One region of the Arthrobacter sp. StoSoilB19 genome, then DNA from elsewhere that is predicted to be linked to it. Evidence: riboswitches for the same ligand, from Rfam matches in the RefSeq annotation. Region 1 holds a riboswitch; each other region holds the start of a gene.
What was found. A riboswitch is a leader RNA that binds a small molecule or an ion and turns the genes downstream of it on or off. The one in region 1 is predicted to bind thiamine pyrophosphate.
Positions count from the first base shown of each region.

Region 2: another riboswitch for thiamine pyrophosphate. It lies ahead of thiO (glycine oxidase ThiO); the one in region 1 lies ahead of thiC (phosphomethylpyrimidine synthase ThiC).
Region 3: another riboswitch for thiamine pyrophosphate. It lies ahead of LDO86_RS18640 (ECF transporter S component); the one in region 1 lies ahead of thiC (phosphomethylpyrimidine synthase ThiC).

Region 1 is NZ_AP024650.1:2,560,127-2,570,223, forward strand. Features, by position in the region: gene rimM (ribosome maturation factor RimM) at 1-330, opposite strand, end outside; gene LDO86_RS11790 (RNA-binding protein) at 449-691, opposite strand; gene rpsP (30S ribosomal protein S16) at 693-1,115, opposite strand; gene LDO86_RS11800 (hypothetical protein) at 1,349-1,804, opposite strand; gene LDO86_RS11805 (VOC family protein) at 1,973-2,848, opposite strand; gene LDO86_RS11810 (amidohydrolase family protein) at 2,948-4,030, opposite strand; TPP riboswitch at 4,110-4,217, shown strand; gene thiC (phosphomethylpyrimidine synthase ThiC) at 4,213-6,054, shown strand; gene LDO86_RS11820 (alpha/beta hydrolase) at 6,051-6,785, opposite strand; gene ffh (signal recognition particle protein) at 6,887-8,470, opposite strand; gene LDO86_RS11830 (glucose-6-phosphate dehydrogenase) at 8,555-9,958, shown strand; gene LDO86_RS11835 (P-II family nitrogen regulator) at 10,052-10,097, opposite strand, start outside.
Region 2 is NZ_AP024650.1:2,898,664-2,908,760, forward strand. Features, by position in the region: gene LDO86_RS13265 (glutamyl-tRNA reductase) at 1-315, shown strand, start outside; gene moeB (molybdopterin-synthase adenylyltransferase MoeB) at 423-1,622, opposite strand; gene LDO86_RS13275 (TetR/AcrR family transcriptional regulator) at 1,707-2,372, shown strand; gene LDO86_RS13280 (DUF3107 domain-containing protein) at 2,421-2,645, shown strand; gene LDO86_RS13285 (hypothetical protein) at 2,667-2,969, shown strand; gene LDO86_RS13290 (thiazole synthase) at 3,057-3,872, opposite strand; gene thiS (sulfur carrier protein ThiS) at 3,877-4,113, opposite strand; gene thiO (glycine oxidase ThiO) at 4,110-5,411, opposite strand; TPP riboswitch at 5,404-5,523, opposite strand; gene thiE (thiamine phosphate synthase) at 5,551-6,285, shown strand; gene LDO86_RS13310 (RNB domain-containing ribonuclease) at 6,322-7,827, shown strand; gene LDO86_RS13315 (DEAD/DEAH box helicase) at 8,117-9,817, shown strand; gene LDO86_RS13320 (site-specific DNA-methyltransferase) at 9,826-10,097, shown strand, end outside.
Region 3 is NZ_AP024650.1:4,025,560-4,035,656, forward strand. Features, by position in the region: gene LDO86_RS18620 (glutamate--cysteine ligase) at 1-532, opposite strand, end outside; gene LDO86_RS18625 (UDP-N-acetylglucosamine 1-carboxyvinyltransferase) at 599-2,122, opposite strand; gene LDO86_RS18630 (energy-coupling factor transporter transmembrane component T) at 2,240-3,040, opposite strand; gene LDO86_RS18635 (ATP-binding cassette domain-containing protein) at 3,037-4,587, opposite strand; gene LDO86_RS18640 (ECF transporter S component) at 4,587-5,210, opposite strand; TPP riboswitch at 5,277-5,417, opposite strand; gene LDO86_RS18645 (heme-degrading domain-containing protein) at 5,503-6,045, shown strand; gene LDO86_RS18650 (iron-containing redox enzyme family protein) at 6,206-7,258, shown strand; gene LDO86_RS18655 (CDGSH iron-sulfur domain-containing protein) at 7,314-7,529, shown strand; gene LDO86_RS18660 (DUF4235 domain-containing protein) at 7,649-7,912, shown strand; gene mnhG (monovalent cation/H(+) antiporter subunit G) at 7,922-8,326, opposite strand; gene LDO86_RS18670 (monovalent cation/H+ antiporter complex subunit F) at 8,316-8,594, opposite strand; gene LDO86_RS18675 (Na+/H+ antiporter subunit E) at 8,591-9,136, opposite strand; gene LDO86_RS18680 (Na+/H+ antiporter subunit D) at 9,133-10,097, opposite strand, start outside.

The DNA of each region.
Region 1 (10,097 bases):
CTGCGCCCTTACCCGGGCCTCCAGGCCGACAAGCTCGTGCTCGTACCAGCCCTCGTCATCATCCCCGTCCAGTTCTTCGGTTTCGATGAACAGCTTGGCGCCGCGGAGGGTTTCAGCCTGGTTGCGGTCCGCCACCTCCTCAAAACCGAGCAGCAGGATGTCCTTGTTCCAGCGCGCACTCCGCACGGTCAGCCGTCCTGCCGCGGCGTCCTCAACGACGAATTCCGTTCCCGGGACAAAGCGGTCCTCCGGAGCGTCCGTCAGCACCTGGACGGTGACTTCCCCGCGAATGCCGTGCGGCTTGCCGATCCGTGCCACCTGAAGCTGCATCTGTTCCTCTGTTCCGGGTTGTGGTGGTTCCGGTGGAAGCACCATGTTGGTCAAAGCACTCCGGCCCCTCCACCTGGCGGTGAAGGGGCCGGAGCAAAAACTGAATGTTGCCGAGCGCTCAGCGGCGGCGGTCGGTATCGACGACGTCGACCCTCACCGGTTCGCCACCGGCCAGTGCTGCCACCACGGTGCGCAATGCGCGGGCGGTGCGGCCCTGGCGGCCAATCACCCGTCCAAGGTCGTCCTGGTGAACGCGCACCTCGAGGGTGTCCCCGCGGCGGTTGCTCTTCGAACTGACCTTGACGTCATCCGGGGAATCGACGATTCCGCGGACCAGGTGTTCCAGCGCTTCTGCCAGCAATCTACTCAGCCTCGGTGGTCTCAGCTTCGGCGTCGGCCGGGGCCTCGGCAGCGTCAGACTTGGATGCCTTCTTGGTGATGGCTTCCGGGATGATGACCGAGCCCTTCTCCGGGGCAACAAAGGCTTCCTTCGCGACCTTGGTCTTGAGGGTGCCTTCCTGGCCCGGCAGGCCCTTGAACTTCTGCCAGTCACCGGTGATCTTCAGGATCGCGGCGACCTGCTCGGACGGCTGGGCGCCGACGGAGAGCCAGTACTGCGCACGCTCGGAGTTGACCTCGATGAACGAGGGCTCTTCGGTGGGGTGGTACTTGCCGATCTCCTCGATGGCGCGGCCGTCACGCTTGGTGCGTGAGTCCGCAACGACGATGCGGTAGTACGGGGCGCGCATCTTGCCGAAGCGCTTAAGGCGAATCTTTACGGCCACTTTTGTGGTCACTCCTGTTTCAGAAAAGGGGTGAACCCGGCTTTCTGCACCCGTGGGGCGGGCCGTACTTGCGGGTTCGAAGGACAGGATCCGGACGTGGAGAGAGGGGCCACGCAGATCGAGTACCTGTTTATTGTGCCAGATGAACGGCGTTATTTCGACTTGGGCCACCGCGCCGGCGCCGCGGCCGGCCCTTGTGGAGGCGGAGGACGGCCGAAACCGGCATCACGGGGTCAGGCCGACCAGACGTACAGTCCCGTCCGCTCGGAATCGTCGATCGAGGCGGCCAACTCCGCCACCTGCTGAAGGTAGCTCCGGGCCTGGCCGGCGTCGAACGGCATATCCTCCTGGCCGGCCCACTGTTCGGCGACGTCGTCAAGGACATTGCCTTCGCCTTCGGTTTCATAGGAGAGCAGGTCGGCCAGCGCACGGACCATGGCCGGCGGCACGGCAAGGAGCGAATCGCTGGCGACGTCCACCATGGTCAGCTCATAGTCGGCCCCGCCGGCGTGCACGGCAGTCCCGGCAAGATCGCCCAGCTGTTCGACTTCGAAGTCGCTGATGCCCTGGATCCGCACCGCCTGGCCCCCGGGCCCGCTGTCCGCCGCGGAGCCGCTTCCCTGGTCAAGGATGCCGGCGCGTTTCAGCGCGGCGTCATGGGTGGCGACGAAGATCTCAGTGAAGCCCATGGCGGGTGCCCTTCTTCCGTTGGCGGAGCTGCGTGCCGGGAGTTGCAGCCCGGCCGTACGGAATCAGCCTAGTTGCTGCGCGCCCGCCGGCAAACGCGCCGGGCCGGAGCCCGCGAGCCCCAACACTGGCCCGTCAGCACTGGCGCACGGCCCGTGCAGGAGCACCGGTCAGCGGACTGCCACCCGGAGCCGGTTGCGCCACGGGTCCTCGAACCGGAGCTCCGCGCCGGTGTGGTGGGCGGGCACCCCGGCGACCCTCAGGCGGTCAGCCAGCGCCCCGACGTCGTCACCCGAGGGAACCTCGATGAGCACCTCGCCCAACCCAAGGGTGTCCTTGCGGGGGCCGGCGCCGCGACTGTTCCAGACGTTCATGGCCATGTGGTGGTGGTAGCGGCCCGCGGAAACGAACAGGGCCTGCCCATGCCAGCCCGCCGTCTTCTCGAAGCCCAGGGTACCCACGTAGAAGTCCCTGGCGGTCTGGACGTCGCCAACCTGGAGGTGGACGTGCCCCACGCCTGCGGACGTCCGCCGCTGGCCTTCGAGGGATTCCTCAGTGAGGTGCTGCTCCAGGTAGCGCTGCGGCGGAAGCGCCAGGCTGTCCATCACCACGTCCGTCCCGTTCCAGGACCAGTTGCTGCGCGGCCGGTCCCAGTACAGCTCGATGCCGTTGCCCTCGGGGTCGGTGAAGTAGAAGGCCTCACTCACCAGGTGGTCGGCGCTGCCGGTGAAGGACCGGGGTTCGTACTGGGCTGCCGTGGCGATGGTGGCCGCCAGGGAAGCCTGGTCCTCGAACAATAGGGCGGTGTGGAACAGGCCGGCCTCTCCCCTGCCGGGAAGGTGCAGCCCGGGGGCCGGCGCCAGGTGGACCAGCGGCCTGCCGAGCCTGCCCAGGTAGAGCCCGCCGTCCTGCTCCGCCACCGCCTCCAGGCCCAGTGCGCGCTGGTAGTAGTCGGTCATGACCTTCATGTCGCCCACCTTGAGCATTACCGTGCCCATGGCGAGGTCGGCAGGAAGAAGATCCTGGCTGCTGGCTGCGTCGGTCATTTGAAGGCTCCTTGTGTTGGAGGCCGTCACTTCGGCGGCCTGTCACATATTAAAATTACTTGAAGCTTCAATTTATTCCAAGTAGCGGAACCAAATAACTCAACGGATGATGCGGCCGCCCAGCACCACGTGCTCCAGCGCCGTGATCGTGTCCGGGGTGGTCCGGGGGTCGTCCCGGCACACCACGACGTCGGCCCGCGCGCCTTCCTCCAGGTTGTCAGCGCCCAGCCACGCACGCGCTGCCCAGCAGGCGGCATCCAGGGCCGCATGCATGGGCAGGCCGGCCCCGTGCAGGGCGAGGATCTCATCTGCGATCCTGCCGTGCCGGATCACGCTGCCTGCGTCCGTGCCGGCAAAGATCCGGACGCCGGCGGCATGGGCCTCCGCCACCCGTTCCAGCCTGCGTTCCCACAGGGCACGCATGTGGGCGGCGTAGCGCGGAAACTTTGCGTCCGCCTGCTCCGCGATATCAGGAAAGGTGGCGATGTTGATGAGGGTGGGCACGATCGGTACGCCCTGCTCCACGAACCGGGGCAGGTGGCGCGGCAGCAGCCCCGGGGCGTGCTCAATGCAGTCAATGCCGGCGTCCAGCATTTGGTCCAGGGTGTCTTCGGCGAAGCAATGTGCCGTGACCCGGGCACCTTCATCATGGGCAGCCTGCACAGCGTCACGCACGACGGCGGCAGGAAAGGAGGGCGCAAGGTCGCCGGCGCTCCGGTCGATCCAGTCGCCCACCAGTTTGACCCAGCCGTCGCCGTCGCGCGCTTGCTTCCGCACGGCCTCCACGAGCCCGTCGGGTTCGACCTCCGCCGCGAAGCCGCGCAGGTAGCGGCGTGTGCGGGCCACATGCCGTCCTGCACGGATCAGTACCGGGAAGTCCCGGCCGCCCTGCATCCAGCGGGTATCGGCAGGTGAGCCGGCGTCGCGGACCAGCAGGGTTCCGGCGTTGAGGTCAGCCAGCGCCTGCTCCCGGGCAATGGCGGGTTCCACCGGGCCGTCGGGACCCAGGCCGATGTGGCAGTGGGCGTCGACGAACCCCGGCAGCACCCAGCCGTCGAGTTCCCGCGCCGGAGGGGCAGCGGGCCGGCTGAACGTGAGCTTGCCGTCCACCGACCAGAGTCCATGGCGTACCCGGTCCGGTGCGGCCAGGACGGGTCCGCGAAAGTAGATGATGTCTGCCATCGGGCTTCCTTTCGATGCCCGGTCAGGCTAGCACCCGCAAATGTGACACCGCCCTTCCGGGGGCCTGTGGTAGCTTCTTCTCTGACCACACGGGAGCCCTTGCAGGGGCTGAGATCGGGCTGACGCAGCCTGCGACCGTTGAACCTGTCCGGGTAATGCCGGCGAAGGAAGTGAGTATTCCCTTGAGTACGCAAAACACCCAGTTGAACCCTGCCCACCTGCCGTCCACCGGGGGTTCCGGAGCCGGCTCCACGCCCCAGGTGAACCAGTCCGAAGTGACCCGGTCCCTGGCGTCGCATTCGCTGGCCTATATCGACGACGCCGGGTCCGGCATCCGGGTACCCGTCACGGAAATTGCCCTGGAGCCATCGCCCAACGGCCAGCCGAACGCACCGTTCCGGACCTACCGGACGGCGGGGCCGGGAAGCGACCCCGTCCGCGGCCTGGAGCCCTTCCGCGCGGAGTGGATCGTGGCGCGCGGAGACACCGAGGCCTACAGCGGCAGGGAACGCAACCTGCTCGACGACGGCCGCTCGGCCGTCCGCCGCGGCGCCGCCTCCGCGGAGTGGAAGGGCGCGCAGCCGGTGCCCCGCCGCGCCGTCGACGGCCGGACGGTGACCCAGATGCACTATGCCCGGCAGGGCGTCATCACGCAGGAGATGCGCTTCGTGGCGCTGCGCGAGAACTGCGATGTGGAACTGGTCCGGAGCGAACTGGCCGCCGGCCGCGCCATCATTCCGAACAACATCAACCATCCGGAGTCCGAACCGATGATCATCGGCAAGGCCTTCCTGGTGAAGATCAACGCCAACATCGGAAACTCGGCCGTGACGAGTTCCATCGCGGAGGAGGTGGACAAGCTCCAGTGGGCCACGCAATGGGGTGCCGACACCGTTATGGACCTGTCCACCGGCGACGACATCCACACCACGCGGGAATGGATCATCCGCAACTCCCCCGTCCCGATCGGCACCGTGCCGATCTACCAGGCCCTGGAGAAAGTCAACGGCGAGGCCAACGCGCTGACCTGGGAAATCTTCCGGGACACCGTCATTGAACAATGCGAGCAGGGCGTGGACTACATGACCATCCACGCCGGCGTGCTGCTTCGCTATGTCCCGCTGACCGCCAACCGGGTGACGGGCATTGTGTCCCGCGGCGGCTCCATCATGGCCGGCTGGTGCCTGGCCCACCACCAGGAGAACTTCCTCTACACGCACTTCGATGAGCTGTGCGGGATCTTCGCGAAGTACGACGTTGCCTTCTCCCTGGGCGACGGTTTGCGCCCCGGTTCGACGGCGGACGCCAACGACGCCGCCCAGTTCGCGGAACTGGACACGCTCGCCGAGCTCACCCAGCGCGCGTGGGAGTACGACGTGCAGGTCATGGTGGAGGGGCCCGGCCACGTTCCCTTCCACCTGGTCCGGGAAAACGTCGAGCGGCAGCAGGAACTCTGCAAGGGGGCCCCGTTTTACACCCTGGGCCCGCTGGTGACAGATGTTGCTCCGGGCTATGACCACATCACCTCAGCGATTGGTGCCACTGAGATTGCCCGTTACGGCACCGCGATGCTGTGCTACGTCACCCCGAAGGAACACCTGGGCCTGCCCAACAAGGACGACGTGAAGACCGGCGTGATCACCTACAAGATCGCCGCGCACGCGGCGGACCTGGCCAAGGGGCACCCGGGGGCGCATGAACGGGACGACGCCTTGTCCAAGGCGCGGTTCGAATTCCGCTGGCGGGACCAGTTCGCACTGTCCCTGGACCCGGTGACGGCTGAGGCGTTCCACGACGAGACGCTGCCGGCTGAGCCTGCCAAGACGGCGCACTTCTGTTCGATGTGCGGGCCCAAGTTTTGCTCCATGCGGATCAGCCAGGACATCCGCGACGAATTTGGTTCCGCGGAGGCGCAGGCGGCACTGGCCGATGCTGCGGCCGGGATGCGCGGGAAGAGCGAGGAGTTCCTGGCAGCCGGCGGCAAGGTCTACCTGCCGGAACTGCGGGTGCCTGCTGACAGCTAGGACGCGCGGGCCGGCTGGCTCCGGCTGACCTGGCTGATGAACTGCCGGATGGCCCGGTCCCCGTCCGGGGAGTCATGGGGCCGGTGTCCTCCCGCGGCAACGCGGTGCAGGGCCCCGGTCTCCCGGAGGTACCCGGCGATTTCCTCGTAGAGCGGTTCCCACCCACCGGTCAGCACCAGCGTGGGCACCCCGGGAACAATGTGCAGCGGCGCCTCCCATGACGGGGCCTGGAGCCGCAGCCTGCGGGCGGACCTTTTTTCTTCCGTGGTGGCGGGCTGCTGGAGGTCGGTGGCGAAGACCCGCCGGACGAATTCGCGCTGGAAGTCTTCGTCGCTGAGCTGGTGGCGCACGTCGAAGAGGGGCTGCATGAGGCTGATGTGGGCGGCAGTGGCCGGGAGTTCCGCTGTCAGGGAGAGGCAGGCCGGTTCCACCAGCGTCAATGAGAAGACCAGGTCCGGACGTTCGACGGCGGCCATCATGGCCGCGATCGCCCCCTGGGAGTGCGCCACCACATGCCCGCCGGCGGCGCCGCGGCCGTCATCGGCAAGGGAGCGCAGGATGATGGCGGTGTCCTCCGCGAAGGACGACTCCAGTGGCTCCGCGAGGACGTCAAAGCCATGGCGGCGGAGGAACAGGGCGTCATAGGACAGTGCCATGCCGTGCTGGCGCGGCCACGCGGCGGCACCGAAGGTTCCGGCGCCGTGCACGAACACTACCCTCTGCTTGAACATGTCCCAACCCTATTCCACGGCACTGACATCCCAAGCAAGCAGCGCCAGGTGTCGTTCTGAGAGGTCAAAACGACACCTGACGCTGCGTTGCCGGGGAACTGCTACTTGCCCAGGAACTTGTCGAAGCCCTTGGGGAGGTTCAGCTGGGACGGGTCGAAGTCCCCGCCCTGCTGGCCGAAGGCGGCGCCCGTAGGCAGCGCCTTGGCGGCGTTGGCACGGCGGGCTTCCGCTTCCTTGCGCTCCTGGGCAGCCTTGGCCGGGTTGCCGGACTTTGCCTTCTTCTTGGGCGCGTTCTTGGCGTTCTTCCGGGCACCGCCGCCGGCGCCGGGCAGGCCAGGCATCCCCGGCATTCCCGGCATGCCGCCCTGGGCCATCTTCTTCATCATCTTCTGGGCCTGGGCGAAGCGCTCCAGCAGGCCGTTGACCTCGGAGACGTGGACGCCGGAACCACGGGCGATGCGTGCCCGCCGTGAACCGTTGATGATCTTCGGCGCCAGCCGCTCGTGCGGTGTCATGGAGCGGACGATTGCCTCGACGCGGTCGATCTCGCGTTCGTCGAACTGTTCCAGCTGCTGCCGGATGTTCTGTGCACCCGGCATCATCATGAGCATCTTCTTCATGGAGCCCATGTTGCGGATCTGCTGCATCTGGGCCAGGAAGTCCTCGAGGGTGAAGTCTTCCTGGTCGGCGAACTTCTTCGCCATCCGGGCGGCCTCATCCTTGTCCCAGGCCTTTTCGGCCTGTTCGATGAGGGTGAGGATGTCGCCCATATCCAGGATGCGCGAGGCCATCCGGTCCGGGTGGAAGAGTTCGAAATCGTCCAGGCCTTCGCCGGTGGAGGCGAACATGACCGGCTTGCCGGTGACCGACGCGACTGAAAGAGCGGCACCGCCTCGGGCGTCGCCGTCGAGCTTGGACAGCACGATGCCCGTGAAGTTCACGCCTTCGTCGAAGGCGAGGGCCGTGTTCACGGCGTCCTGGCCGATCATGGAGTCGATCACGAACAGGACTTCGTTGGGCACGATGGCACGGCGGATCTGGCGCGCCTGTTCCATCATGTCGGCGTCCACGCCCAAGCGGCCGGCCGTGTCAACGATGACGACGTCGTGCAGCTTCTGGCGTGCTTCCTCGACGCCGGCGCGGGCGACGGCGACGGGGTCGCCGGCGGGCTGGTCCAGCTCGGTGGAGGTGGCACCCGGGTGCGGGGCGAAGACGGGGACCTTTGCCCGCTGGCCCACCACCTGGAGCTGGGTGACGGCGTTAGGGCGCTGCAGGTCGCAGGCCACCAGCATGGGGCTGTGCCCCTGGGCCTTCAGCCACTTGGACAGCTTGCCCGCAAGGGTGGTCTTGCCGGCACCCTGGAGGCCGGCGAGCATGATGACGGTGGGGCCGTTCTTGGCCAGCCGGATCCGCCGGGTTTCGCCGCCCAGGATCTCGACGAGTTCCTCATTGACGATCTTGACGATCTGCTGGCCGGGGTTCAGTGCCGCAGAGACCTCGGCACCCAGGGCGCGTTCACGGACCCGGCCAGTGAACTCACGCACAACGGGAACGGCAACATCGGCGTCCAGAAGCGCGCGGCGGATCTCCCGGACGGTGGCATCGACGTCGGCCTCGGTGAGCCTGCCTTTACCGCGGAGATTCTTGAAGGTTGCTGTCAACCGGTCAGAGAGTGAATTGAACACGCGACGTGCACTTCTTTCAGTGGATGATCGGGACTCGACTATCTAGGGTATCAAGTCAGGCCCGGTAGGTGGCATGCTGGCAAAATGACGAGCCAAACGACTGTGAAGACCCTGCTCATCCTCGGCGCCTCGGGCGACCTCACCGGCCGGCTCCTCCTGCCCGGCCTGGCGCGGCTCGTTGCCGCAGGCCGCGCGGAGGGCCTCACCCTGGTGGGGGCAGGCTCGGATCCGTGGACGCCGGAACAATGGCGGGAGCGGGTCCAGGCATCGTTCGCTGCTGCAGCCGGCGCGGCAGACAGTTCCGGAAAGGACGCCCTCGAGCTGCTGCAGAAGGAGACGGCGTACCACCAGGTGGACGTCACGGCCAAGGGTGCCCTGGCCGCCCTGCTCGCGGGGCTGGAAGGCCCGGTGGCCGTTTACTTTGCGTTGCCGCCCCGGATCAGCCAGCAGGCATGCGAGACGCTCCAGCCGGAAGAGGTTCCGGAAGGCACCCGCCTGGTAATGGAGAAGCCCTTCGGCTTCAGCGAGGAATCGGCCCGGTCGCTGAACCGGACCCTGGCACGGCTGGTCCCCGAAGACCATATCCACCGGGTTGACCATTTCCTGGGCAAGGCCACCGTCCTGAACATCCTGGGCCTTCGGTTCGCCAACAACTTCCTTGAGCCGGTATGGAACAGGCAGCACGTGGAAAAGGTGGAGATCTTTTTCGATGAGGACCTGGCCCTGGAAGGCCGAGCGCGCTACTACGACGGCGCCGGCGCCCTCCGGGATATGATCCAGAGCCACCTCCTGCAGGTCATGGCGATCATGGCCATCGAACCTCCGGCCACCATCGGCGAGCGCGACCTCCGCGACGCCGTCTCCACCGTCCTGCGGGCCAGCAGCGTCAGTGCCCCCTTCACTGGCTCAACGCGCAGGGCCCGCTACACCGCCGGTTCCGTGGCAGGCAAGGACGTCCCGGACTACGCCAAGGAGGAAGGCGTGGATCCCGGAAAGGGAACCGAAACCCTTGCCGAAATCCAGGTGGGCATCGACAACTGGCGCTGGCGGGGGGTTCCCTTCATCCTGCGTTCCGGCAAGGCCCTGGGCGACAAGCGCAAGGAAGCGGTGGTCACCTTCCTTCCGGTGCCACACCTGCCCCAGGGCTTTACCGGGGTGGACTCCCCCAACCAGCTCCGGATCGGTTTCGGCCCGGACACACTGGAGTTCGACGTCGACGTCAACGGTCCGGGAAACATCTTCAGCCTGGGCCGGGTCACCCTGGAAGCCGAACTGAGCGCCTCCGATCTCCTGCCCTACGGCGAAGTGCTGGAAGGCGTGCTGACCGGCGATCCGTTGCTGTCCGTCCGGGGAGACACTGCAGAGGACTGCTGGCGGATTGTTGAGCCGGTCCTCAAGGCGTGGGAGCGCGGGGACGTCCCGCTTGAAGAGTACGACGCCGGTTCGGCCGGCCCGGCATCCTGGCCCACCAACCGCTCAAAGGACTGAGCAGTCCGCGGCAGCACCGGCAGCGTTAACAACAGGCAGGGCGGGAACCTTTCGGTTCCCGCCCTGCCTGTCTTTATGGTTCCGTGCCGGTGCCTAGATGGCGGCCACTCCGCGTTCCCCGGTCCGGACCCTAACTGCT
Region 2 (10,097 bases), 340 kb from region 1:
GTCGATTCAGCCATTGTTGCCCTGCGGCGCCACACCATGAACGTCCTGGACGCGGAGATGGAAAAGGTCCGTGCCCGCCACGGCTGCACCGCCGCCGCCGAGGAAGTCGAGTTCGCCCTCCGCCGCATGGTCAAGCAGCTGCTGCACGTACCCACGGTCCGCGCCCGCGAACTCGCTGCGAACGGCCAGCAGGACGACTACGTTGCTGCGCTGGAGGCCCTGTACGGCATCACTGTCGAACAGCCCGCCACCGCCTCCCCTGCCGCCGTCGAGGCCGAATGCCCGGTGGACCACCAGGGCCGCGAAACCGCCTGACCACGCCCCATCACTACCTGCACTATTTACGGCAACGCCCCATCACTTTCTTCTGGAAAGTGATGGGGCGTACTCCAAAAGGGCGCGGGAAGTGATGGAGCGTCCCGTCAGTAGACGGGCTTCTGGGGTTCCACCTCACGCACCCAGGCCAGGATCCCGCCGTCAAGGTGGCTGACCCGCTGGTAGCCGGCCTGCCGTGCCGCTGCCAGCACGTTCGCGGACCGGGTGCCGGCCTTGCAGTGGAACACGATGTCCCGGTCCTGCGGAAGTTCGTCCCACGCCTCCCCGGCAAGGATCCGTCCCTGCGGGATCAGTTTGGCCCCGTCGATCCGGACGATGTCGTATTCCCCGGCTTCGCGGACATCTACCAGCTCGAAATCCTTGAGCCCGGCTTTCCGCGACGCCAGCATGGTGGCCAGCTGGGTAGCGGTGACTGTATGTTCCGTGTCCGCCTGCGAGGCGGGAGCGATGCCGCAGAAAGCCTCGTAGTCAGTGAGTTCGGTGATGGGTTCCGCCGCGGGGTCCTTCGACACCCGGATCTCCCGCCAGCTGCCGCCCAAGGCGTCAAAGAGGGCCACGCGGCCCAGCAGGGAACGCCCGACGCCGGTGATCAGCTTCACTGCCTCGGTCACCATGAGCGATCCCACGGCAGCGCAGAGCATGCCGAACACACCGCCCTCGCCGCAGGACGGCACGGACCCCGCGGGGGGAGCCTCCGGATACAGGTCGCGGTAGGTGGGCCCGTGCTTCTCCCAGAACACGCTGACCTGGCCGTCGAACCGGAAGATGGAACCCCACACGTAGGGCTTGCCCAGGATGGCCGCGGCGTCGTTCACCAGGTACCTGGTGGCGAAGTTGTCGGCCCCGTCAAGGATGAGGTCGTACCCCCGGAACAACTCCAGGGCGTTGGACGCGTCAAGGCGCAGGTTGTGCAGCCGGACATCCACCAGCGGATTCAGCTCCGCAATGGCATCGCGTGCCGACTCGATCTTGGGCCGGCCCACGTCGCTGACGCCGTGGATCACCTGCCGCTGCAGGTTGCTCAGGTCCACCACGTCGTCGTCGACGATTCCAATGGTTCCAACGCCTGCCGCGGCCAGGTACAGCAGGGCCGGGGCGCCCAGGCCGCCGGCACCGATCACCAGCACCTTGGCGTTCTTGAGCCGCCGCTGGCCCAGGGCACCGATCTCGGGAATGATCAGGTGCCGGGAGTACCGTTCAACCTCGGCAGGGGTGAGGCCGGCGGCCGGTTCCACCAGCGGATCCAGGGAATGGGTTGAAACATTTGCGGTGAAAGACGAAGCCATACTTCAATGTATGCCCCGGGATACCGCCGGGTCATATTACCCCGCAGTAAAGTGAAGGTAACTGCAATGGAAAGAAGGACAACTGTGGTCCCTGAAGCACGGGCTGACCGCCCGCCCGCCGCCGAACCGCAAACTCCCTCCCGCCCCGCAGGCCATCGGTCCGCCCGGCTGCCCCGGGATGAGCGCCGCGCACAGCTGCTTGCCGCCGCCCAGGAGGTGTTCGTGGCCAACGGCTACCACGGCGCGGCCATGGATGAAATTGCAGAGACCGCCCATGTCAGCAAACCGGTGCTGTACCAGCACTTTCCGTCAAAGCGGGAACTCTACCTCGCACTGCTCGAGAGCCACCTTGCGTCCCTGACCGAGTTGATGCTGGGTGCCCTGAATTCCACCACGGACAACGATGAACGGGTCCAGGCCGTCATGCGCGCCTACTTCCATTTCATCGCCAGCGACGACCAGGCCCACCGCCTGGTGTTCGAGTCCGACCTGATCAACGACCCCGACGTCAGCTCCAGGCTGGAAACCTTCAACCGGACCTTCGCCGACGCCATCGCCAGGGTCATTGCCGAGGACACCAAGCTCCCCCACCTCGAGGCCGAACTCCTTGGCCGCGGACTGGCCGGAATGGCGCAGGTCAGCGCGCGGTACTGGCTGGAAACGGACGGTAACCTGGACCTCAACGTGGCCAGTGACCTCATCTACCGTTTAGCTTGGCGCGGAATCTCTCGCTTCCCCAAAGAGTCCTAGACTACAAATAAGACATCATCGACGAACTTCACAGGCTGGGAGGCCCCCTTGGAAATTAAGATCGGCGTTCAAAACGTTGGCCGCGAGATCGTGCTGGAATCGGACCAGGACGCGGAGACTGTGGCCAAGGTTGTTGGCGAAGCCATCACCGGAGGCAACGAACTTCGCCTGAAGGATGAAAAAGGACGCCTGATCATTGTTCCGGGCAACGCTCTGGCCTATGTGGAAATCGGTGCCGAAGAGGTTCGGCGCGTAGGTTTCGGCCAGTTCTAGTCCCCGGTTCCAAGGAGATCCATGCTTTCGCTGTCCATCGTGGTGCTGGCCACTGTCGCCGGCGGCTTCGTCGTCTGGGCCAATGACAAGCGGCACGCCAAGTACGGTGCGGCGCTTCCGGCCGGCGTCGCCGCGGGTGCTGCGGCGCTGGTGTGGATCATTCTGATGGCGGCCGGTTTCGGCTACCTGCCCGGGCTGACCTGGCTTCCCTGGGTCCTGCCCATCGTTCTGGGCATTGCTGCCGCCATCGCCGCCGTCGCCTATTTTGGCCGTACGCGGGCGCGCCATGATGCGGAACGGCTCACTGCGATCCTGCGGCGCTGAGCCGTCGCTGGCAGGCTCCCAGGCATATGGCTGTGGCCACCACCCAGGCGGGTGGTGGCCACAGCCCTTTAAGTGAATGGCCGATGCCTAGAGGAACTCGGCCCGGCCTTCCATGGCGGATGAGGCGAGGGCATGCTCCCGGCGCGGGATGCGCCCGGCCGCCCGGGCCATCCTGCCCGCGATCACCGCGTGCTTGAAGGCTTCTCCCATGAGCGTGGGGTTCTGGGCGCGGGTCACGGCCGTGGCCAGCAGCACGGCGTCGCAGCCCAGCTCCATGGCAAGGGAGGCGTCGGATGCCGTGCCGATGCCGGCATCCAGGACCACGGGCACGGAGGCCCGGGAAACGATGAGCTCAATGTTGTGCGGGTTCAGGATCCCCAGGCCGGTGCCGATCGGGGCACCCAGCGGCATGACGGCGGTGGCTCCAAGGTTCTCCAGCCGCAGGGCCAGCACAGGATCGTCGTTGGTGTAGGCGAAGACCTTGAAGCCGCGGTTGACCAGCTGCTCGGTGGCCTCGACCAGTTCCACGGCGTCCGGCAGGAGGGTTTGTTCATCGGCGATGACCTCCAGTTTCACCCAGTCTGTTTCCAGGGCCTCCCGGGCCAGTTCCGCGGTAAGGACCGCGTCCCTGGCCGTGAAGCAGCCGGCCGTATTGGGCAGGACCCGGATTCCATGATCCACCAGCAGCTGGAACAGCGAGCCGGTTTCAGCCGTGGAGTAGCGCCGCATGGCCACGGTGGTCAGTGCGGTGCCGGAGGCAAGGAGCGCCGCGCCCAGGCCATCGAGGCTGGGCGCTCCCCCGGTGCCCATGATGAGCCTGGAACCCAGCGCGACGCCGTCGATCACCAGGGCGTCGCCGGCACCGGCGTTTCCTGCAGGGTTGATGGTGCTGGTTTCGGTCATGGCGTCAGCCTCCCTGTACTGCTGTAACAAGTTCGATGTCGTCGCCGTCGGCGAGCGCGGTGGCGAACCATTGGCTGCGCGGCACCACCTGGGCATTGTGCGCGACGGCGACGCCGAGTTTCCCGCCGTCGGTCGCCTGTCCGTTGTCCGCCAGCGGGCGTCCGGTGACCTCGCTGACCAGCGTGGTGATCGAAGCTCCGTCGGCCACCGTGTGCGGGTTTCCGTTAAGGGTGATGTTCACGCAGTCTCCTTGATGTGGGGGCTTGTTGCTGCCGTTGCCGGCCTGGAAAACCGGTCCGGGCTGAAGGGACCCCAGCGGGGATCGGCCCTGCCGTCCAGCAGTTCCCTGCAGATGGCCGCCGCGGCGGGAGTGAGCAGGACTCCGTGCCGGAAGAACCCGGTGGCGATGATGAGTCCGGGGACGTGCCCGGCCTGTCCTCCCCCGGCGCCCGGAGCGGCCGGCACCCGGCCCAGGAGCGGCGCGTTGTCAGGGGTACCGGGGCGGGCGCGGGCGGTGCATTCCAGGAGTTCGAGTTCAGCGACGGCGGGCACCAGAGCCTGCGCATCCCGCAGCAGCTGGTAGACGCCGCCGGCACTCACGGCATCGGAGCGGGCGTCCTCCCGCTGCGTAGCTCCGATCACCACGGTCCCGTCCTGCCTGGGAACGATGTACACGGGGATGCCGTGGACCAGGCCGCGCACCGTTGACGTCACCAAGGGCTGAAGGTGGCGGGGAACGGCAAGGCGCAGGATATCCCCGTGCACGGGCCGCAGCGGCAGCTCAAGGCCGTCCGGCAGGCCGTCAAGCGCCCCCGCCTGCAGGCCATTGGCCACCACGGTCTCCGTTGCCAGCACCGTGCCGCCGCCGGCCAGGCGGACCCCGGAAACCGTTCCGCCCTCCCACAGCAGCCCGGCTGCCCGCTCCGGCACGGCAAAACCTTCCACTGCCCCGGCAACCGCCAGCTGGGGCTGCTCCTGCGCCGCGCCGGCCAGGGCCAGCCGCAAGGCGGCCACCAGGCGCCGGGGATCCACCTGGTGGTCCGCCGGGGTATCAAGTGCGCACGCAATGGCCGGGCTGAGCAGCGGCTCACGCTTCCGGGCCTCCCGCACGGTCAGGGGTTCCACCGCCAGCCCGTTGGCCTGCTGGACTGTGCGCAGGTCCATCAGCGCCCGGCGGTCGGCCGCGTCGGCACCCACGGCGAGGGTCGGCGTCGTCAGGTATCCGGAATCCGCGCCCGTTGCCCTGCCCAGCCCGGCGGCGAACCCGGGCCAGCGCGATGATGCGTCAAGCATCAGTTCCAGGAGCTCTTCCTCCTGGTAATGCAGTTCGCTGACGGGAGCCAGCATGCCGGCCGCCGCCCAGCTGGCGCCGGTACCGGGCGCGTCATCAATGAGGACCACCGAGCGCCCGGAACGCTGCGCCTCCCAGGCAATGCCGTGCCCCACCACTCCCCCGCCGATGACGGCAACGTCGGCCCGGAGGGTGGAGGGAATGGAGCTGCGGGCGGACCCGGGGTGATGGGTGAAGGGGGTACGCATGTGGGTTCCTTCCCTACGCCGGCATTAACCGGATCAGGTCAAGCGGTCGGCTCTGACGCCCTCTCAGCCCGGCGCTTTGTGACAGCCGCCGCGGGCTCCCGCAGTACCAGCCCAGTTTAGAGGAACTAGGCTTGCACGCATGAATGTGTCCACCCCATCCTTTCCCGCCGGCCACCACGCTCCAGCCACCGAAGTCGTCAATTCACGGGACAACGACGCCCTGAAGGCAGCCCGCCTGTACCTCTGCACCGATGCGCGCCGGGACCGCGGCGACTTCGCGGATTTCGTTGACGCCGCGTTCGCCGGTGGCGTGGACATCATCCAGCTGCGCGACAAGACCATCGAGGCGGCCGAGGAACTGGACCTCCTGGCGGTGCTGAAGGAATCCGCGGTACGGCACGGAAAGCTGTGGGCGGTCAATGACCGTGCGGACATCGCCGTCCTCTCCGGGGCACCGGTGTTCCACATCGGCCAGAAGGACCTGCCGCTGGCGGCGGCGCGCACGCTGGTCAACGGCAACGCCGCCATCGGGCTCTCCAGCCACACCACCGGGCAGGTGGACGCCGCCCTGGCAGCAACTGCCGGACCAGCCGGGCTGGACTACTTCTGCGTGGGTCCGGTCTGGGCAACCCCCACCAAACCCGGCAGGTCCGCCGTGGGCACTGACCTGGTGAAGTATGCCGCCGAGGCCTCACGGCAGGCGGCGGACCCCGTGCCCTGGTTCGCCATTGGCGGCATTGACCACGGAAACGTCCACCAGGTGGCGGAAGCCGGTGCGCGCAGGATCGTGGTGGTGCGCGCCATCACCGAGGCCTCCGATCCCGCCGCCGCTGCCGCCTCCCTCCTCGACGCATTGGACGCCGCCGCCGCCTGATGCCATATCGGCGGACTTGGAGCTACGCTGACTTTTGTGTCACATCATCGGCTGGCTCCAAACGTCCATGACCACAGGAACGCCCTGGAAGAGGCGTTGGGCCTGCTGCGCACCGAACTTGAACTGCCGGGACCGTACCCGGCTGAGGCAGTGGCGGATGCCCGGGCCGCGGTGGCAGCGCTGAGGCTTCCGTCCTATGACCTGACCGCCGTCCAGTTCGTGACCATCGATCCGGCCTCCTCCACGGACCTGGACCAGGCGGTGTTCATCGAACCGGACGGGAACGGCTACCGGGTAATGTACGCGATCGCCGATGTGCCGGCGTTTGTTGCGCCGGGAGGTCCCCTGGACGCCGAGACCCGGCGCCGCGGCCAGACGTTCTACGCTCCGGACGGCCGGATTCCGCTGCACCCGGAAGTGATCAGCGAGGGGGCAGGAAGCCTGCTGCCGGGCCAGGATTGTTCGGCTTTCGTATGGGACTTCACGCTCGACGGCGACGCAACGGTTGTGTCGGTGGGCGTCAGGCGGGCGCGGGTCCGCAGCCGCGACAAGCTCAGCTACAAGGGTGCGCAGGAAGACCTCGACGCCGGGACGGCCTCGCCGGTGCTGCGGCTCCTCCGCGAGGTGGGCCTGAAGCGGGTGGCCCTGGAGCGGGAACGCGGCGGGGCCAGCCTCAACATGCCCGAGCAGGAAATTGTCCAGCTGCCCGACGGCGGCTACCGCATTGCTGCCGTACCGCAGCTTCCCGTGGAGGACTGGAACGCGCAGATTTCCCTGATGACCGGGATGGCCGCCGCGCAGCTCATGCTGGAGGGCAAGGTGGGAATCCTGCGCACCATGCCCGCCCCGGACGAACGGTCGCTGAAGCATTTCCGGCTGCAGACCGAGGTGCTGGGCAGGCCCTGGGACGGTGAAGTCAGCTACGGCGAATACCTGCGTTCCCTGGATCCCACCGATCCCCGCCAGCTGGCCATCATGCATTCCGCCGGCATGCTGTTCCGGGGCGCCTCCTATACCGCCTTTGACGGAACGGTCCCCGAGGACGGCGTGCAGTCTGCCATCGGCGCGGCCTATGCCCACACCACCGCGCCGCTCCGCCGCCTGGTGGACCGCTTTGTGCTGGTGATCTGCGAGGCCCTCAGCAATGGCGGGGATGTTCCGGACTGGGCGCGGGAAGCCCTGCCGCTCCTGCCGGGCATCATGGCCGGATCGGACCAGCTCGCGTCCAGGATGGAACGACTGGCCCTGGACACCGTTGAGGCCGCGCTGCTGCTGAACCACATCGGGCAGGAGTTCGATGCGATCGTGATTTCCGGCTCCCGGCCGCAAAACGGAAACGGGAATGGAAACGGGACCGGGACGGTGAAAAACGGCAACGGGAAGAACGGAAACGGCACCGGAAGTTCGGGCATCATCCAGATTGCCGAGCCCGCGGTCACTGCCCGGTGCGCCGGCGAGCTGGAGTCGGGTACCAAGGTCCGGGTCCGGCTGGTTTCCTCGGACATCACCACCCGCGAGATCCATTTCGAGCTGATCCCGTAAGCGGCGGCGGCCGCGGCAGGCGGGCCGAAACGTGTTTCTGCGACCTTGCAGCTAGACTGAGAGGGTAGAAATGGATGCCCGGTCGTTGATTTCCTTGATTTGAAACCAACAAGCCCGCCCCTACGCGATCTTGAGATTTGCCCGTTGGTCACCAGTGCCAGCATTAGATAGCCCGCGATCGGCTTCCACTGGAATCGCTTGCGCGCCTGAGCGTGCTCCGGAACGGCCAGTCCTGGCCGGCCCGTTGAGCAGGCAGCGCCATTGCCCAAATGAATAAGGAAACTCCCCCGTGAGTGAATTGCATACCCACCAGCTCCTGAGCGATGAGACCGGCACGGAAACCATCGAGCCGGAAGAAACCATCATCTCCGACGAGACCCCGCACGAGATCGCGGAGAAGTCTTTTGCCGACTACAACGTCCGCGAGGACATCGTGGAATCCCTGGCTGACGCCGGGATCACCCACCCGTTCCCCATCCAGGCCATGACCCTTCCGGTGGCGCTGGGCGGCCACGACATCATCGGCCAGGCCAAGACGGGCACCGGCAAGACCCTGGGCTTCGGCATCCCCGCACTGCAGCGGGTCATCGGGCAGGACGACCCCGGCTACGCCAAGCTGGCCGTCCCGGGAGCCCCGCAGGCCCTGGTCATCGTCCCCACCCGCGAACTGGCGGTGCAGGTGGCCGGTGACCTGGTGACCGCTTCCCGGAAGCGCAACGCGAGGATCGCCACCATTTACGGCGGCCGCGCCTACGAGCCCCAGGTGGAGGCCCTCAAGCAGGGCGTCGAGGTTGTGGTGGGTACCCCCGGCCGGCTGATCGACCTTTTCAAGCAAAAGCACCTGAGCCTGAAGAACGTCAAGATCGTGGTGCTGGACGAAGCTGACGAGATGCTGGACCTTGGCTTCCTGCCGGATGTCGAGACCCTCATCGCGGCAACTCCCGCAGTTCGCCAGACGCTCCTGTTCTCCGCCACCATGCCCGGTCCGGTCATCGCCATGGCCCGCCGCTACATGACCCAGCCCACGCACATCCGCGCAGCGGACCCCGAGGACGAGGGCCTGACCAAGCGCGATATCCGCCAGCTGATCTACCGTGCGCACAGCATGGACAAGATCGAAGTGGTGGCACGCATCCTGCAGGCCCGCGGCCGCGGACGGACCATCATCTTCACCAAGACCAAGCGCACCGCCGCAAAGGTGGCCGAGGAACTGGTGGACCGCGGCTTCGCTGCCGCTGCCATCCACGGTGACCTGGGGCAGGGCGCCCGTGAACAGGCACTGCGGGCATTCCGCAACAACAAGGTGGACGTCCTGGTGGCCACCGATGTCGCGGCGCGCGGCATCGACGTCGAGGACGTCACCCACGTGATCAACTACCAGTGCGTGGAAGACGAAAAGATCTACCTGCACCGGGTGGGCCGCACCGGCCGCGCGGGCAACAAGGGCACCGCTGTCACGTTCGTTGACTGGGACGATGTTCCCCGCTGGGTGCTGATCAACAAGGCGCTGGGACTCAACGTGCCCGAACCTGTCGAAACCTACTCCTCCTCGCCGCACCTCTTCGCGGACCTCGACATCCCCGTGGGGACCAAGGGCCGGCTGCCGCGTGACAAGCGGACCCTGGCTGGCGTCGACGCCGAGGTGCTTGAGGACCTGGGCGAAACCGGCAAGAAGAACAGCCGCAGCGGCAGCCGCGACGGCGGCCGGTCCCGGGAACGGGACGGCCGTGGGCGGGAAAGCCGCACTGGCAGCCGCGAAGGTTCCCGCAGCGAAGGAAGCCGCAGCGGCGGCGACACCGCGCGCAGCGGCGAGCGCCGCCGTCGGACGCCGGACTCCGCCGCCGCTCCCGCGGCCGAGGCTGCCGCACCCGCAACGGGCGGCGAACAGCCTTCACGCACCCGCAGGCCCCGGACCCGCACCCGCCGCCGCAACGGCGAAGTGGTGGCAGGCGCCGACACGGGCACGCAGCCTGGCACGTCAGAGGGCTAACTGCCCCGATGACTGACACTGTTTGGGCGCCGGACGGCGGCAGCCTGGTGGTACACGCTGACAACGCGGAGTACCTCCCCACGCTGCCGGACGGCGCCTTCACACTGATTTACGTGGACCCGCCCTTCAACACGGGCAGGCCGCAGCTGCGCCAGGAAACCAGGATGGTGGTTAACGCCGGCGGCAGCGGGGACCGCGTGGGCTTCAAGGGCCGCTCCTACGACACCATCAAGGGCGCCCTGCACCGCTACGATGACGCGTTCAGCGACTACTGGTCCTT
Region 3 (10,097 bases), 1.5 Mb from region 1:
AGAAGGGTGAATTGGCGCTCAGGGCCGTCAGCACTGCCAGCTTGTCGCGGATCCGGTCCAGGACCGCCACGCCCTCTTCGGGCGATTCGATGAACGTGTGCACATGGAAGCCGCAGGTCAGCTGCTCCTGGGCGGTGAGGCCGAAGCGCTCCAGCATTTTGGCGTACCGGGGGTCGGGCGTCGTGTGGGTGGTGGAGGCCAAGGGCGAGGTGGCGAGGGCCGCCACCCTGGCGCCATGCTTCCTGGCGGCCTGGTCCGCCAGGGCGCGGCCCGCGCGGATCTGTTCGAGCAGGCTCCCGTATTCGAGGCACGGACGGGTCTGGGTCTCGATCTGCTCAAGCTTCAGCTCGGCACTCAAGCCCATCTCGTCGTCGTAATCCGCCTGTTTTCCGGAGTGGTGGACCTCCGGGTCCACGGGAAGATCGTCAGCCGCAACGCGGTGGCCGGCCAGGAGGGCGTCGGCCAGGGCAAGGGGTTCCCCGGACTCCGGATCAACGATCAGGAGTTCCTCCTCTACGCCAAAAGTACGCATACGAACATTCTGCGATACTTGTCCGGCATTCGAGGGGCCCCGGCGATTCATGACGAACCGTGAATGCTAGTCCTGGAAGTACTCCACCTTGGCGCCGATGGTGTTCAGGCGTTCCGCCAGGTCCTCGTAGCCACGCTCGATCACGTAGATGTTCCGCAGTTCGGATACGCCCCGGGCGGCGAGCATGGCCAGCAGCAGGCAGGCGGCCGGACGAAGTGCAGGCGGGCAGCCCACCTCGGCGGCGCGCCACTTGGTGGGCCCGTTGACGTAGATCCGGTGCGGATCCAGCAACTGCACCTGCGCCCCAAGCCTGTTCAGCTCTGTCAGGTAAATGGCCCGGTTCTCGTAGACCCAGTCGTGGATCATGGTCTGGCCATCGGCGTTCGCGGCAATGACGGCAAAGAACGGCAGGTTGTCGATGTTCAGCCCGGGGAACGGCATCGGATGGATCTTGTCCTCCGGGGCATGCAGCTCGGAGGGCTTGGTGGTCACGTCCACCAGCCGGGTGCGGCCGTTGCGGGCCATGTACTCGCCCGAAATTTCCAGCTTCTGCCCCATCTGGCCCAAGGTGGCCAACTCGATTTCCATGAACTCGATGGGCACCCGCCGCACCGTGACCTCGGAATTGGTGACGATGCCGGCCGTGATGAGGCTCATCGCCTCGATGGGATCCTCGGAGGGGAAGTACTCGATCTCCGCGTCAATGTCGGCCCGGCCCGTGATCTTCAGGGTGGTGGTGCCCACGCCCTCGATGGTGACGCCCAGCATCTGCAGGTAGAAGCACAGGTCCTGCACCATGTAATTGGGGCTGGCGTTGCGGATCACGGTGGTTCCCGGCCGGTGCGCCGCGGCCATGATGGCGTTCTCGGTGACGGTGTCCCCGCGTTCGGTGAGGACGAAGGAGCGGTCCTGCGCGTCCGCCGGCGGAGCCTGGACCGTGTAGAAACCGGCCGTGGCTTCCACGGCAAGGCCAAACTGGCGCAACGCCTGCATGTGCGGTTCCACGGTGCGGGTGCCGAGGTCGCAGCCGCCGGCGTAGGGCAGCCGGTACTCCCGCGACTCATCCAGAAGGGGACCCAGCAGCATGATGACGCTGCGGGTCCTGCGCGCCGCGTCAACGTCCATGGCTTCCAGGTCCAGGACGGCGGGACGGCGAAGACGCAGGTCAGTGTCGTTGAGCCAGGTGCACTCGACGCCGATGCTGGTCAGCACTTCGACAATGCGGTTGACTTCCTCGATCCGTGCCAGCCGGCGGAGCACGGTGGTGCCACGGTTGATCAGGCTGGCGCACAGCAGGGCGACGCCGGCGTTCTTGCTGCTGTTGACATCCACGGCACCGGAGAGGGTACGGCCGCCCTCCACCCGCAGGTGCGTCATCTGCGGCTTGCCGACGTTGACGATGCTGCGGTCGAAGATCTTTTCCAGCCTCTGGATCATCTTCAGGCTCAGGTTCTGCTTGCCCTGCTCCATCCGGGCAACGGCGCTCTGGCTGGTGCCGAGCTCGGCGGCCAACTGGCCCTGGGTCCAGCCCTTCTCGCTCCGGGCATCCCTCAACATGGCGGCAACGTGCTCAGCGGTCTCCTGCGTCATATCCGCAAATATATCATAGATGAGTTACGCGGGCCCTGATCGGCCACTGGTATGGGGCATCGGGAAAGCCTCTACCCACTGCATGCGATAGGAATCACCTGGGCCGGACCGCCAACATCAACTGCCCAGCCACACCATGTTCCAGGTCCCGGCGGCCAGGGCAGCAAATAGCGCGAGGCCGGCCACCAGGACACCGCCGGCCACCACCCCAAGGTCCAGCGCGCTGAACGTGGATTCCCGGGCCCAGGTCCGGTTGCCGCCGCCGAAACCGCGGGCTTCCATGGTCACAGCAAGCCGGGACGCGCGGCGGATGGCCTGTACCAGCAGCCCGAAACTCTGGCCCAGCGTGGCCTTCACCCGCTGGGCCACGCTGCCGCGCGAACCCACGCCACGCGCACGCCGGGCCATCCCGATGGTCTGCCATTCTTCAGCCATGAGCCCCACCAGGCGCATCGCGGCGAGCGTTCCCAGGACAAAGCGGTGCGGCAGGCGCGCCTTCTGCGCCAGCGCGTCGGCAAGGTCCGTGGGATCGGTGCAGCTCATCAGGAGCACGGCCGGAAGGGCGATCGCAAAGCCGCGCAGGAGGAAGCCGATGCCCAGCTGCAGGGAACCTTCGCTCATGGACCAGATCCCGGCGTCGAGCAGGATCCGGCCGCTGTCCGGGGCCAGGATGGAGGTGCTCCAGCCACCCACGGCAGCGGCAAGGATCAGCGGCCAGCCGCGCTGCCACAGCAGGGACAGGGTGAGCCCGGCCAGGGGAAAGAGCAGAAGCTCAAAGACCAGGGCCACGGACGCCGAAACCCAGTCGATGGACAGCGCCAGGACGGCGGTGATCAGCAGGACGGCAGCGAACTTGCTTAGTGGATTGGCGCGGACCAGGAGGGCATGGTTGCCGCCCAGGGTGAGTTGCTGCCTCATGGCGCCACCGCTTCCGCCGCGGCCATCCGCAGTTCGGCCCCGCCCAAGGCCTGGGTGAATTCGGCGTCATGGGTCACGGACACCACGGCAGTGCCGGCATCCAGGAGCTCGGACAGGAAGGACGCCAGCTCGGCCCATGTGTTGGCGTCCTGCCCGAACGTGGGTTCATCCAGGACCAGGACCTGCGGGCTGGCGGCAAGGACGGTGGCCACGGACAGCCGCCGCTTCTCGCCACCGGAGAGCGTGTAGGGGTTGGCGTCCACCAGCGCGGTGAGCCGCAGCCGCTCCAGCAGTTCGTCCACCCGATCCCCGCCGTGGCCCAGGTGCCGGGGGCCGAACAGCAGTTCGTCAAGCACCCTGCCGGTCACGAACTGGTGCTCCGGCTCCTGGAACACCGTCCCCACTCGGGAAATCAGCTGATCCGCCTTCCACCGGTACGGGTCAATGCCGGCACCGCGGCTCAGGTCCATGGTGGCGGAGACCTTTCCGGACACCGGTTCCAGCAGCCCTGCCAGGGTCAGGGCGAAAGTGGACTTACCGGCGCCGTTGGGACCCGTCACGGCGAGCGCCTGCCCGGCGCGCACCTGCGCGGCCAGGCCTTCCTGGACCGGTGACGGCGGAATCTTCCTTAAGCCCTTGCGTCGGGGACGTTCGCGGGCGACTGCCAACTGTTCGGCTGCGAGCAGGAGGTTTCCCGTGCCGGGGGCCGGGACCACCGCCCGGGCACGGGTTGCCGGGACGTAGCCGGGGACCCACACACCGGCGGCGGCCAGCATGGCCCGCGCCTCCGTGAGCACCTGGTCCGGCGGCCCGTCCAGGAGTACGGCAGGATCCGCGGCGGAGCCCGGCTGCAGGACCACGATCCGGTCCACCAGGTCCTTCCACACGGACACCCGGTGCTCCACCACCACCAGCGTGGCCCCGGTCTTGTCCAGGCACCGCGCCACGGCATCGCGGACCTCCAACACGCCGTCCGGGTCCAGGTTGGCGGTTGGCTCATCCAGGAGGATCAGGCCCGGGCGCATGGCCAGGATGCCGGCCAGCGCCAGGCGCTGCTTTTGCCCGCCGGACAGGGCCGACGTCGGGTGGTCCAGCGGCAGGTGGGACAGTCCGACGTCGGCAAGCGCCTCGTGCACGCGCGCCCAGATTGCTTCCCGTGGGACGGCAAGGTTTTCGGCACCGAAGGCGACGTCGTCCCCCACCCGCGACAGGACCACCTGCGTCTCGGGGTCCTGCTGCATAAGTCCGGCGCGCCCGCGCTGGGCGCGGGGCACGGCGCCGTCAACCAGCAGCGAACCCGACTCGTCGGCGTCCCCCGCCTCGCCGCCGTCGTCGTTGATGTCCCCCAGCACCCCTGCGAGCGCGTGCAGGAGCGTGGACTTCCCGGCGCCCGAGGGGCCGAGCAGGAGCACCCGCTCCCCCGGGCTGATGTCCAGGTCAAGCGCATGGACGGCAGGCTTGGCCCTGCCGGCGTGCCGCCATCCCCAGCCCCGGGCTGTGACGGCGGCAGGGCGGACGGTGCCGCCGTCACGCTGGGCTGGTGCCATCAGGAGAAGACAGGCTCCGTGGCGGCCTTGCGCGAAGCGAAGGAGCTCAGCACGCCGGTACGCGCCAGGCCGCGGGTGGCCAGCCAGGACAGGGCGCCGGCGAGAATGGCGCCGGAGAGGGTGGTCAGCACGATGTACGCCAGCTTGTCCGCACCGGAGTAGGCGATGTTCCAGCCCCACGGTGCGAATGAGTCATTCAGTCCGCAGAAGAATCCAGCCGCGGCGCCTGCCAGCAGGGAGACGGGCAGGTTGAACTTGCGGTAGACGAAGATGGCGAAGATGATTTCCGCGCCGAGGCCCTGGATGAAGCCGGAGAAGAGGACCGAGGCACCGTACTGGGAACCCATGAGGAGTTCCCCGGTGGCGGCCACGGTTTCACAGAACAGGGCGGCCCCGGGCTTGCGGATGATCAGCATTCCCAGCACGCCGGGAATCATCCAGCCGCCCGCCAGCAGCCCGGTCAGGGGCGGGTAGGCGGCATTCATGGGGGCAGAAAGCGCGGCTGCTCCCTGGTCCCACGCCCAGAAAATGACGCCGCCCGCGATGGCCACCAGCGCGGCGACCACGATGTCCACGACGCGCCAGGACTTACTGGTGGTCTTCTTGATTGCTGCAGTACTCATGTGATCCTCCTGGGAAACAGGAGGGGAAAGTGGACCCGGCTGACGGCTGTTGCCGTGCAGCCGCGGCACTTTGAGAACTCGACTCCCTTGCGCCGGTACTAACCGGATCAGGTTCGAGGGTCTGCGGCTGTCCGCACTCTCAGCGCCCACCTGCGGTGCCCGGCTTGTGCCAGGATGTCCGACGGCGGCGCTCCCCTGTCGTTATTAGTGGTGCTTTTGGATGGGTAAGGCTTTTTGAACTGCCCTTCCGGGCGTGGTCAAGTTTACACCTGGCGGGGGTAGATTGAGGGCCATGAGCGCCATTCCACCGGATGTGACCGGATTCGATCCTGATTCCGCCGACGCCCAGCTGGAGGGGTCACTGGAAGCGTCGATCGCCCGCATCGAGGCGGAGGTCCGGGAGCTCCAGTTCCCCGGCTTTTCGCTGGATGACGCGTTGAACCTGGGCCTGCTCCTGGTGGAGCTGGGCAAGGAGCGGTCCCTTCCCATCGCCATCGACATCACCAAGGGCGAGCAGGTCCTGTTCCACGTCGCGCTCCCGGGCGCCACGCCGGACAACGGGCACTGGATCCGCGCCAAGCAGCGCACTGCCGCCCGGTACGAGGTGCCGTCACTTTTGGTGGGGCTTCGCGGCCGGCTGGGCGGCGGCCGGATCGAGGACAACGCCTGGTTCGACCAATCCCGGTATGCAGCCCATGGCGGCGCCTTTCCGATCTACGTCACCGGCGTGGGCGCCGTGGCCACGCTGACCGTCTCCGGGTTGCCGCAGCTGCAGGACCATGACCTGGTGGTTGAGGCGCTGCGCGACATCCTGGGGTCGTCGCTGCGGGATTAGGCGCCGGTTGACCTGCCGCCAACAGGAAGCCTGCTTAGCTTTTATTAGTAATCATGCTTACTATATTGGTTCCCGGGTTTCGAGGAGGACAGGGCATGGGAGTCACCATGGGCGGTCCCGCGTTCGTTCCCGTCACCAGCGCGGCAGACCAAGGAGCACCATGAGAATCCCGGAATCCAGAGGCCCCCTCAGCAACGCCCTGTTCGCACTCCTTGCGCAGGCTCCGGCCGAAGCCGGGACGGGGCTGGACGGGCTGTACCACCTCGCGGCACGGCAGGTGGCCGGCACTAGTGACATCATCGGCGACGAGGACATCCAGCTGGCCCTCTTCTGCCTCTACGAGCTCCACTATTCCGGCCTGGCCGGCGTCTCCGACGACTGGGAGTGGGAGCCGGCGTTAATCCGGGTCCGGCAGCTGGTCGAGGCACCGTTTGAGGCAGCCCTCCGTACCGCCGCGCACCAGGCCGCCGCAGACTTCGAACTGCCTGCCGGTGCCCTGACCAGCGACCAGGTAGCCGACGTCCTGTTCGGCCTCGCAGCCACGGACACCGGGCCCAGCGTCTCCCGCTACGTCGCCAGGAAGGCGGGCCTGGACCAGCTCCGGGAGTTCCTGATCCACAAGTCGATGTACCAGCTGAAGGAAGCCGACCCGCATACATGGGCCATTCCGCGGCTCAGCGGACGGCCCAAGGCGGCCCTGGTGGAAATCCAGGCGGATGAATACGGCGGCGGCCGCCCCGAGCGCATGCACAGCGCGCTGTTCGCCCGGACCATGCGCGGTTTGGGCCTCGACGTCAGCTACGGCGCGTACGTGGATGCCGTCCCCGCCGTCTCCCTCGCGTCCGTCAACCTCATGTCGCTGTGCGGCCTGAACCGGCGGCTCCGGGGTGCCATCACCGGCCACCTGGCGATCTACGAGATGACCTCCTCCCAGCCCAACCGGTTCTACGGCAACGGATTCCGCCGGCACGGTTTCGGCGCGGACGTCACCCACTACTTCGATGAGCATGTGGAGGCCGACGCCGTCCACGAGCAGATCGCAGGCCGGGACCTCGCCGGCGGCCTCGTCGAAGCCGAACCGGAACTCCTCGCGGACGTCCTGTTTGGGGCCACTGCCGCCATGGCCCTCGACGGCCGGCTGTCCGCCCATCTGATGTCCTCATGGGAAGCCGGCGCATCATCGCTGCGGGCGGCCGTGCCGGCCGCAGCATGACTACGACGAAAGCGGTGCAGGCATGAAACCCGGACAGCATGGAACAGGATCGGACATGGACCAGGAATCCGCCGCGGGCTCCATCGTGGTCTGCCCGGACGGGCCCCTGATCGTCAGGGGTGATTTCGAGATCGTCACCCCATCCGGGGACGCGGTGCCCTGCGACCGCAGGACCGTTGCCTTGTGCCGCTGCGGCGCCTCGGCCATCAAGCCCTACTGCGACGGCACGCACAAGATGATCAAGTTCCGCACCGAGCCGCCCGCGAAGTAGTCCAACAAGCCATTTAGTCCAACAACCCGCCTGCAGCACGCCACGGCCTTGCCCGGACCGGCACGGGCGTACGGCTAGGCTGGAGGCAGTCCGTTTTCCGCCCGCAAGGAGTAATAGGAATGAACCTTTTCATCAAGCTGCTCGGAACCGGGGTGAGCCTCGGCGCAGGCCTGGCCGGCACCAAGCTGGTCAACACCATCTGGGAGAAGACCACCGGGCAGAAAGCCCCCACCGGCAAGAACGAGGATGTCCCCACCAGCCTGCGTTCGGCGTTGACCTTCGCGCTGATCTCGGCGTCCGTCAGCGCCATCATCCAGGTGCTGGCCAACCGCGGCACCCAGCGCGCCATCACCCGCTTCGCCAAGTCGCAGGACATCGTCTAGCTCCCGGCGTTACCCGCCGCCGTCGGGGCTGTCTTTCCGGGCAGCCTCGGCGGCGGCTTTTTGCACCACGGCCTCCAGCTCGTCGGCCGTGAGCAGCTCCCGGTGCAGGTGCTTGGTGCGGTACCCCGCGCGGCCCACCATGTGCGCGGACACCGGTACGGTGAGCAGCTGGAAGATCCAGGCAACCACCAGGACGGGCCATACCCACCACGTCCGCATCTGCAGTCCAATAGCCGCCAGCAGCAGGAACAGGCCCAGGACCTGCGGTTTGGTGGCCGCGTGCATGCGGCTCAGCAGGTCGGGGAAGCGGAGCAGGCCGATGGCGGCGCCCAGGGACATGAGCGCCCCCACCACCATGAATACTGCCGAGACGGCGTCGATCCAGCCGTCGGGACCGGACAAGTCAGGATTCATCGGGCTTCACCCTTCGGTCCGCCACAAAACGGGCCACGGTGACGGACCCGATGAAGCCGATGATGGAAATGGCCACCACCAGCATGAGGTTGTTCAGGTGCCGGTTCACGGCCATGTCGATGCACAGGGCTCCGGCCAGGATGGCCAGGAGGACGTCGGCCGCCAGCACCCGGTCCAGCAATGACGGGCCGCGGGCGATCCGCATGATGGCACCGGCCGCAGCAAGCGAGAAGATGACGGCTGTAACAGCCAGGACAACATGCATCACGTGGCGGCCTCCATTCGGACGGCTTCGAGTTCCTCCGGGCTGCCCATGATGCGGATCAGGCCGGCCTCGATGGACCGGACTTCGTTCCGCAGGCCCTCCACGTCCTGCTTGGAGGCGATGTTGAGCGCGTGCAGGTAGAGGGTGGATGTGGAGCGGTCCACCTCGACCACCAGGGACCCCGGGATCAGGGAGATCACGTGGCCGGTGGCGGTGACGATCAGGTCCTGGTGGCTGCGCAGCCTCACAGCAACGACGGCGTTGGTCACCTTGGGGCCGCGGACCGTGGCCAGGTACAGCACCTGGGCGCTCGCCACCACCACTTTGCCCACGAAGGCAAGCGCGAAGGGAACCGCGTAAAGGATGTTGAACCGGCCGCTGAGCTCCACCGGCGGAAGGTAGAACAACCGGGCCACGCCCACTGCCAGCAGGGCACCGAAGAGGAGGTTCCCGGGGCTGAAGTCCTGCCACAGGGCGCCCCAGACAATCACCAGCCAGACCAGGAGAGGCAGTTCCTGGCGCAGGGAGATGCGTTTGCGGCTCATCGCATACCTCCCACGGCAGGCGTGGCGGGAACCGGGACATCAGGGCCCAGGACTGACTGGATGTACGGGGTCCGGTCCAGCATGTCCCGCGCTGCCCGGTCCGAGAGCCCGAACAGCGGCCCGGCAAAGACGGTCAGGGCAACGCCCAGCGCCACCAGGCCCAATGTGGGGCCCACCATGGTGCGCGGCAGGAGGGTCACGGTGTTCAGTTTGGCGCCCGGTCCCGACACCCGGGCCGGGCTGGCAAGGAGCACCGGATCCGGATGCTCAGCGTCGGTGGGCCTGCGCCAGAACGCGCGGTTCCAGACCCTGGCAACGGCCAGCAGGGTCAGGAGGCTCGTCACCACCCCGCCGATCACCAGGGCGTAGGCCAGTGGCGTGCCCAGCTCAACGCCGGCCTGCATCAGGCCCACCTTGCCGAGGAACCCCGAGAAGGGCGGGATGCCAGCGAGGTTCATGGCCGGAACGAAGAACAGCATCGCCAGCATGGGCGACAGTTTGGCCAGGCCGGCCAGCCGGTCCACGGAGGAACTCCCGCCCCGCCGTTCGATCAGGCCGGTGACCAGGAAGAGGCTGGTCTGGATGGTGATGTGGTGGGCCACGTAGAAAACCGCTGCGGCCAGCCCGGCAACGGAGGACATGGCCAGGCCGAACACCATGTACCCGATGTGGCTGACCAGGGTGAACGACAGGAGCCGCTTGATGTCGCTTTGGGCCAGGGCACCAAGGATGCCCACCACCATGGTCAGCAGCGCCGCCACCATCAGGGGCGTGTTGAGGGTGTCCCCGGGGAACAGCAGGGTCTCGGTCCGGACCATCGCGTACACACCCACCTTGGTGAGCAGCCCGGCGAACACGGCGGTGACGGGGGCCGGCGCCGTGGGGTAGGAGTCGGGGAGCCAGAAGGACAGGGGGAAGACGGCGGCCTTGATGCCGAAGGCCACCAGCAGCATGACGTGCA